DNA from 2 places in the Rouxiella sp. S1S-2 genome. Region 2 is predicted to be linked to the other one. Evidence: predicted binding sites of a transcription regulator. Region 2 holds the regulator's gene; the other holds the start of a gene.
What was found. The regulator PurR, encoded in region 2, represses purine synthesis genes. The targets are predictions, from matches to a motif close to CANGCAAACGTTTGCNTG.

Region 1: the regulator PurR is predicted to act here: its motif matches at 1,934-1,951, upstream of purM (phosphoribosylformylglycinamidine cyclo-ligase).

Annotation. Positions count from the first base shown of each region.
Region 1 covers NZ_WFKL01000001.1:1,509,432-1,513,902, reverse strand. The annotation lists gene uraA (uracil permease) at 1-1,043, opposite strand, end outside; gene upp (uracil phosphoribosyltransferase) at 1,115-1,741, opposite strand; gene purM (phosphoribosylformylglycinamidine cyclo-ligase) at 2,030-3,067, shown strand; gene purN (phosphoribosylglycinamide formyltransferase) at 3,227-3,865, shown strand; gene speG (spermidine N1-acetyltransferase) at 4,049-4,471, shown strand, end outside.
Region 2 covers NZ_WFKL01000001.1:1,954,218-1,958,688, forward strand. The annotation lists gene punC (purine nucleoside transporter PunC) at 1-530, opposite strand, end outside; gene punR (DNA-binding transcriptional activator PunR) at 702-1,604, shown strand; gene purR (HTH-type transcriptional repressor PurR) at 1,668-2,693, opposite strand; gene GA565_RS09180 (YnhF family membrane protein) at 3,031-3,120, shown strand; gene GA565_RS09185 (C40 family peptidase) at 3,257-4,168, opposite strand.

The sequences.
Region 1 (4,471 bases), 440 kb from region 2:
GAGGCGGCAATCACACCGTACAGCAGCAGCGACACGCCGCCCATCACCGGAAGCGGCACGGCCTCAATCGCCGCAGCCAGCTTACCGATGCAAGAAAGCAGGATAGCCAAAATCGCCGCGCCGCCGATAACCCAAGTGCTGTAAACCTTGGTTATCGCCATCACGCCAATGTTTTCACCGTAGGTGGTATTAGGCGTGGAGCCAAAACAACCGGAGAGAATGGTTGAGAGTCCGTTTGCTAGCATTGAACGATGCAGGCCTGGGTCACGCAGCAGATCTTTCTTGACGATGTTAGCGGTGACCACCAAATGTCCGACGTTTTCAGCCATCACCACCAGCGCCGCCGGGATAATGGTCAGAATCGCCGCCCACTCGAATCGCGGGGTATAAAAGGTAGGTAAGGCAAACCAATCCGCCTGCTCAATGGAGGCGACGTTGACCACGCCCATAAAATACGACAGCGCATAGCCGACCAGCACGCCGATAAGCACCGGAATAATCGCCAGAAAACCGCGAAAAAGTGCCGAGCCAAGCACCGTCACCGACAGTGTGACCACGGAGATAATTACCGTAGTGTTGTCAATCGCTGCGCCGTCTGCTGGAAGCAGTCCGGCCATTTTCGCTGCCACGCCAGCCAGTTCAAGTCCGACTACCGCCACAATCGCGCCCATCGCCGCCGGAGGAAACATCACGTTTATCCAGCCTATACCGGCTTTTTTGACAAACAGCGCCATCACACAAAACAGGATGCCGCAGACAATAAAGCCGCCCAATGCCGCCTCGTACCCCATCGGTAACAATAGCAACACCGGTGAAATAAACGCGAAGCTCGACCCAAGATAGGCCGGAATTTTACCTTTACAGATAAAGAGGTAAAGCAGAGTACCAATGCCGTTGAACAGCAGCACGGTGGCTGGATTGATTTTAAAAAGTATCGGCACCAGCACGGTTGCGCCAAACATGGCAAACAGATGTTGAAAACTGAGGGGGATCATCTGCAAAAGGGGTGGACGTTCGCTGACCTCAATAACTCGTCGTGTCATATAGTTATCCTATCAAAAAATATCACGCTAAAAAAAATCAAAAAAAAGCCGACTTCTCAGTCGGCTAATACTTACTTGGTACCAAATATTTTATCGCCTGCGTCACCGAGGCCCGGGATAATGTATCCCTTGTCGTTTAGCCCCTGGTCAATCGAGGCGGTGTACAGCTCAACGTTTGGGTGCGCCTTCTCGAGGGCGGCAATCCCTTCCGGTGCTGCAACCAGCACCAGCACTTTAATGCTTTGGCAGCCGGCTTTTTTCAGCAGATCGATAGTGGCAATCATTGAACCCCCGGTCGCCAGCATCGGGTCAACCACCAGCGCCATGCGTTCCTCTATATTTGAGGCCAGCTTCTGGAAGTAAGGTACCGGCAGCAGCGTTTCTTCGTCGCGGTACACGCCGACAACGCTGATGCGTGCACTTGGCACATGTTCCAATACGCCTTCCATCATGCCCAAACCCGCACGCAGAATAGGCACTACGGTGATTTTCTTGCCTTTAATCTGTTCAATTTCAACCGGACCGTTCCAACCTTCGATGGTCACCTTCTCAGTTTGAAGGTCTGCGGTTGCTTCATAGGTCAGTAAACTGCCTACCTCAGAAGCCAGTTCGCGAAAGCGTTTTGTGCTGATGTCATTTTCACGCATCAGTCCCAGCTTGTGTTTTACCAGCGGGTGTTTCACTTCAACGATCTTCATTTTTCTCTCTCTCCTAAGGCTGCTGACCAAAAAAATCGCGTGATTATAACGCCTTTTATTTTCAACGCCAGCGCCAATAACTGATACTGATCGACAGTATAGACTGATGCAGATCAAGGAATTTGCACAAAGCACCCAAAATTTATTTTCTCAACGTATTCCAAGTATAGAGAGATAAACATAACGAGACCTCTCGCAAACGTTTGCCTGCGCTGTTAGAATTAGCGCGCTTCAAGCTTCCAGTTTTTAACAACAACCACAAAACGCATACGTCGTGGGGATTCCGCAGTGACCGAAAAGACCTCTCTCAGCTATAAAGACGCAGGTGTGGATATTGATGCAGGTAACGCATTGGTAGACCGCATTAAAGGTGTAGTAAAACAGACTCGCCGTCCAGAAGTCATGGGTGGACTGGGTGGTTTTGGTGCCCTGTGCGCGCTGCCGCAAAAATATCGTGAACCCGTGCTGGTTTCGGGAACCGACGGCGTTGGCACCAAGCTGCGTCTGGCAATGGATTTAAAACGCCACGATACCATTGGTATCGATTTGGTCGCCATGTGTGTGAATGACTTGGTTGTTCAGGGCGCAGAGCCACTGTTCTTCCTGGACTATTACGCGACGGGCAAACTGGATGTGGATACCGCAGCCAGCGTTATCACCGGCATCGCCGAAGGCTGCCTGCAGTCTGGCTGTGCATTGGTCGGGGGCGAAACCGCAGAAATGCCGGGCATGTACCACGGTGATGATTACGACGTCGCAGGATTCTGCGTTGGCGTGGTTGAAAAATCAGAAATTATTGACGGCAGCAAAGTGCAGGACGGCGACGTTCTGGTTGCGCTGGCTTCAAGTGGCCCGCACTCAAACGGCTACTCTCTGGTTCGCAAAATTCTCGAAGTCAGCAAGGCCGATCCTTTGACCACCCGTCTGGCGGATAAAACTCTGGCCGACCACCTCCTTGAACCGACTAAAATCTACGTAAAATCAATCCTTAAACTGATTGAAAACGTTGAAGTTCACGCAATCTGTCACCTGACCGGTGGCGGCTTCTGGGAAAACATCCCGCGCGTATTGCCAGAAAACACCCAGGCAATTATCGATGAATCAAGCTGGAAATGGCCGGACGTGTTCGGCTGGTTACAGCAAAATGGCAACGTCAGCAGCCACGAAATGTACCGCACGTTCAACTGCGGCGTGGGCATGCTGGTTGCATTGCCAGCAGAGTTGGCTGATCAAGCTATTGCCCTGCTCAATGACAACGGCGAACAAGCCTGGGTTATCGGCAGTATTAAAGCTTCCGACTCAGAAGAACGCGTTATCATTAAATAACTAAAATTTGCTACAACGTTAATGCAGGTAAATTCTTTACCGAGCTTTTGGCGTTGTAGCAAGGCCGCGAGCCTGCGGATCCCGATGAGCTGACATCAGTCAGTGATTCGGGTAAACAGGCGAAGCTAACGCCGCAACAGCGTTAAGAGTGAAGGTAAAATGAAAAGGATCGTTGTTTTAGTTTCTGGCGATGGAAGCAACCTCCAGGCATTAATCGATTCCTGCCAGCAGGGAAGAGTTAACGCCACACTCAGTGCCGTTTTCAGTAATAAAGCGTCGGCCTATGGTCTTGAACGCGCGCAGGCGGCGGGTATTCCCGCTCATGCGTTAGACCCAAAGGCGTATGCCGATCGCGTTGCGTTTGACGCCGCTCTTATGGAAGAGATTGACGCCTATCAGCCCGACCTCGTGGTTCTTGCCGGGTATATGCGTATTCTCAGCCCAGACTTCGTGGATCGTTACGCGGGTCGCATGCTGAATATTCACCCTTCTCTGTTGCCGAAATACCCTGGGTTACACACCCACCAAAAGGCTATCGACAATAAAGATGCTGAACATGGCACCTCAGTGCACTTCGTCACTCAGGAGCTCGACGGCGGACCCGTTGTACTTCAGGCTAAAGTCCCTGTTTTTGAAGAAGATACCGCCGAAGATTTGAATGAGCGCGTGCAGACTCAAGAGCACAATATTTATCCTCTGGTGGTGAGCTGGTTCGTTGACGGACGCCTGGTTTTGCGCGACGGACAGCCGGTTCTCGACGGGAAAATCTTGCCTGCCGAAGGCCACGCCGCCGACTGATTATCTCGCTGACGCAGTGAATACTTTCTGGAAACCGGCTAAATGCCGGTTTTTTTATTTCCGAATCGCGTCGGCGCGCCCCGGTGTAATAAGTTTAAAAAATGCGCTATCATTGCAATCAAATTGCACAATGCAGTTTTTTAAACTAGTTAACCTAAAATAAATAGAACATTAAGGACCATCATGTTCAGCGCCAACCGCATCAGACTTCGCCCACTGGAAAAGGACGATCTGACGTTCGTACACCGCCTTGATAACAATGCTAACGTCATGCGTTACTGGTTCGAAGAACCTTACGAAGCCTACGTTGAGTTAGAAGATCTCTACGCCAAACACATCCATGACCAAAGCGAGCGCCGCTTTATTACTGAATTTCAGGGAACCCGTGTCGGTCTGGTTGAACTGGTTGAAATAAACCACATTCACCGCCGCGCTGAATTTCAGATAATCATCGACCCCAACCATCAGGGCCAGGGTTTTGCTAGCGAAGCCGCTCGTTTGGCGATGGATTACGCCTTTTCCGTCCTCAATTTGTACAAATTGTACCTGATTGTTGATAAGGAAAATGACAAGGCTATCCACATCTATCGCAAACTGGGCTTTGAA
Region 2 (4,471 bases):
GTAAACATCAGCAACAGAGCACTGATAACCAGCAGCAGTGCGAAAATCACTCGCCAGTTAAAATGGTTGAGCACCCAGGCACCCACCAGCGGCGCCAGTGCAGGTGAAAGCGCGACCAACGGCATAATGCTGGCAAACGTACGTTTTGCAACCGATGCAGAGTAACGGTCAACCACCAGTGCCTGCCAGCTTACCGCCGCTGCACATACCCCAACCGCCTGCATAAAACGCAGAACCAGCAGTAACTCGGTGCTCTGCACCCAGATCATGCCAAGGCAGCTGATTGAAAAGAGGCTTAGACCGGCGAGTAAAATCGGCTTGCGGCCAAAGCGGTCGGAGAGCGGGCCCCAAAATAGCTGTGCGGCGGCAAAGCCTGCCAGAAAAATGCTCAGGCTCGAGCTGATCGCGCTGGCAGAGGTGCCGAGGTTATCTTGCATCTCGCTGAATGCCGGTAAATACATGTCAGTTGCCAGAAAGCCGAGCATGCTCAGCCCAGCAAGGTAGAGTAAAAAGCCAAATGAGGGTTTCATGATGTTCTCTTATAATACGAAAAAGTAGCTAAAAGTGTTGTAGGGGTGTTGCCAGTGGCGCAGTGTATCTGCTTGGCTTGTGGGTTGTGAAACGTTAATATTTGCACCCTAGGATGAAAAAAATTGAAAGCAAGAGGACGGCGCCAATGAGGTTTGAAACAGGTGGCAGCAATGTGGTCTGAATATTCTCTGGAAGTGGTGGACGCCGTGGCCCGCAATGGCAGCTTTACCGCGGCTGCACAGGAGCTTAATCGTGTGCCCTCAGCCATCAGTTATCAGGTGCGGCAGTTGGAGGAGTGGCTGGCCGTTCCGCTGTTTGAACGCCGTCACCGCGACGTGGAGTTAACGCCTGCCGGCCGTATTTTTGTTGATGAAGCGCGCGTGCTTATCAAAAAAATGATATCAACCCGTCGTCAGTGTCAGCAGGTGGCTAATGGTTGGAGCGGCCAGCTGCGTGTAGCAGTAGACCGTATCGTCAAGCCTGACCGCGTGCGGCAGCTGGTGGTTGATTTCTATCGGGTATTTCCTGATACCGAGCTGTTGATTCAGGGCGAGGTATTTAACGGGGTATGGGACGCTTTGGCAGACGATCGTGCTGACGTGGCGATTGGCGCAACCAGCGCGGTGCCGGTCGGCGGGCGTTTTAGCTTTCGCGATATGGGCACGCTGCCGTGGCACTGTGTAGTGAGTGCCCAGCATCCGTTGGCTGCTCATAAAGGCGCATTAAACGATGAGGCCCTGCGTCCTTATCCGGCGCTGTGTATTGAAGATACTTCAAGAAGTCTACCCAAAAGAGATACCTGGACACTCGATAACCAGCGCCGCCTGGTGGTCCCAGACTGGACCTGTGCCATTGATTGCCTGTGTGAGGGGTTGTGCGTTGGCATGCTGCCGGTGCACATGGTTGAGTCGTGGCTAGCGCAAAAAAAACTGGTGGTGCTTGAGTTGGCCAACAGCTTTCCTGAAAGTCCGTGCTGCCTGACCTGGGATCAGCGTAACCATTCACTGGCGCTTGACTGGCTGCTTGACTACCTTGGGGAAAGTGAGACCTTGAACGAGGAATGGCTGCGCTAAAGAAATGCTGCCCTTGGCGCGGCTGAGGGCCAGCGTGAAGGGCAAGTTAGGCTAATAAGTGTATTAACGGCGATAGTCAAGATACGGGCCATCGGCCACTGAGCGCCTTTCAACCAGCTTGGGCTTCACCTCAATGGTTTGCTGTATTTCGCGCTTGCTGATAATGCGGTCAAGCAGCATGGTAAAGGCCATTTCTCCAAGGCGTTCTTTCGGTTGATGTACGGTGGTGAGTGCCGGTGAAAAATAACGCGCATTGCGAACGTTATCATAACCAATGACCGAAATGTCTTGAGGAACGCGCAGACCCATTTCGTCGGCTGCACAAATCGCGCCCATTGCCATGACGTCACCGCCGCAGAATACTGCGGTAGGGCGCTGCTTCTGGTTTAGGATTTTTTGCATCGCCTGGTAACCGGATTCGGGTTCGAAATCGCCCTGAACTACCCATTCATCTCGCACTTCAATGTTGGCTTCGTTTAACGCTTTCAGGAAACCACGGTAGCGGCCACCGCCGGTGTTGCGGTTAAGCTGGCCGGGTATGGCGCCAATATCGCGATGGCCACGCTCAATCAGGTAGCGACCCGCCAGATAACCGCCCTCGAAGGCGTTATCAATGATGGAGTCGGTGAAGTCGTTTTGCGCTTCGCCCCAGTCCATGACTACCATTGGAATAGACCGGTACTCTTCCAGCATGGCAAGGAGTTCAGCGGGATATTCTGCACACATTACCAGCAGGCCATCGACGCGTTTTTGCGCCAGCATAGCGAGATAGGCAGTCTGTTTTTCAAAATCATTATGCGAATTACACAAAATCAGCGTGTAGCCTTTGGCGAAGCAGCTATTTTCGACCGCTTCAATAACTTCGGCAAAATAGGGCGCTTCACTTGAGGTTGCCAGCAGGCCGATTGATTTAGTGTTATTAACCTTCAGGCTACGCGCGACGGCACTGGGAGAATAGTGCAAATCTTTGATAGCGGCGCGAACAGCAGCTTTGGTTTCTTCGGCGACGAATCGGGTTTTATTGATGACGTGCGACACGGTTGTAGTCGAAACACCGGCGCGCTTAGCGACATCTTTTATCGTGGCCATGTAAAAATCACTCCTGAACTAACCATTTTCAGCACGTTAGTTTTTTGTTAATCGTTTGCCTGCGTGCATTCAACTGCATAAATCATTTTAAGCAGTCAAATCGTTGGATGGTTCCAGAAAGGCCTGAAAGAAGCGTCGGGCAACTACGACCGGGCACACAGCGTGGTAACCGCTAATTTTCTCTTATAACTCAAAAAAGGGAAAGCCAAATTTTTGCTTTAGAGTAAAGTGATAGTGTTGTGTACTTTCTAAATGGACGTTTTGGCGAGATTTAGGCAGAATAAGATGGCGTACAAAATGTAGGGTTTTTGCCCCTTTTATCTCGTAAGGAGTTCACGTGGATACTAACCTGAAATATTCATTAATGACCGTAGTCTGCGCACTCGCGATGATTGTTGCTTTTAGCTTCACCGCAGTCATGCACTAATTTTTAGCGCGAGAACGGAAAAGGGCGATTTCTTATCACAGAAATCGCCCTTTTCTATTTTACCAAAACGACGCACCGTTTTAGTCTTAAACCATTCGTTAAATGCTATTCACAGGTTTCAGCGAGAAATCATTATTTAACGAATCGTTTTTGGCGTCATCACCCGGCGAGCACCCACATAGTGGTCTTGCCAGTAGTTATCTGCCAGATAACTAATTTTAATCTCTTCACCGGTGCGCGGTGACTGAATAAATTTGCCGTTGCCGAGATAAACGCCTACGTGATCGGCTGCGCCGCGTTTTGTTATTCTAAAGAACACCAGATCGCCCGACTCAAGTTCACCGCGTGCAACCGGTGCTGCATCACGCAAATGGTACATCTCATTGGCGGTGCGAGGCATTTTAATTCGCATTAAATCTTTGTACGCGTAATAGACCAAACCGCTGCAATCAAATCCGGTGTTAGGTGAGGTACCACCCCAGCGATAAGGCTTGCCGACCTGGTGCATCAGCTTGTTCATCGCGGTCTCTTTCGCGTGCAGGTATTTCTTCTTATGTGCTGCGCTTAACGTGAGCGGTGCGCAGGATTCTGTTTTTGCCTGATGCTTACGGTGTCGGCCGTAGGCTTTTTTCGGTTCTTTCGCGCAGACCACGTTGGTCGTGCTGGCAAGAGAAGTTGTAATATTTTTAATTTCTCGTTTCGGCTTTTCAGCCTGATGTTTCGCCAGCTTTCGGCTGACCGGCTTTTCGGCCTTGTGTCTTACTAACTTAGTACTGGTAGGGTGTTTAGCTTCCACCTTCGTTTTGGCATGCACCTTTTCTTTTGTCTTACTGTGTTCTTTTGCTTTTGATTGTTCTTTTACCGGAACAACTTTGGTCTTCTTATTGCTTCTGGCAACGACCTTTCGCTTTCGTCGTTCATCAGGCTTTGCCTGACTTACGTGCGCTTCCGCTTGCTTTGCAGAAACGCGACTGCTTGGCGAAGCATGCGCCAAATTCAAAAAAAGCTGGGTAAACAGCAGCACAAAAAGCGTAAACATTAAACGCATGGCGTCGCTACCAATATTAGGCCGAAGTTAAACATCAAAAGATGTCCCAGTATTCCCCAAAAGCGGGAGACAAAACAGCACGAATTGCTTCGATTCTAATTCATATTGTGAGTAAAAGTTAATAACTTTTTTTTTGGGCGAAATATAAGCTATAACGCTGAAAAATTAACCTAAATTCAGAGGCTTAAACTCACCTTACCCAAAGGATCTTGTCAAGATCGTTTGGGTTAAAGTCACAGAATAAAAATGTTATTCTATATGAATGTTTATTTTTGCACTGTTTTGGTAATCAGGGATACTATC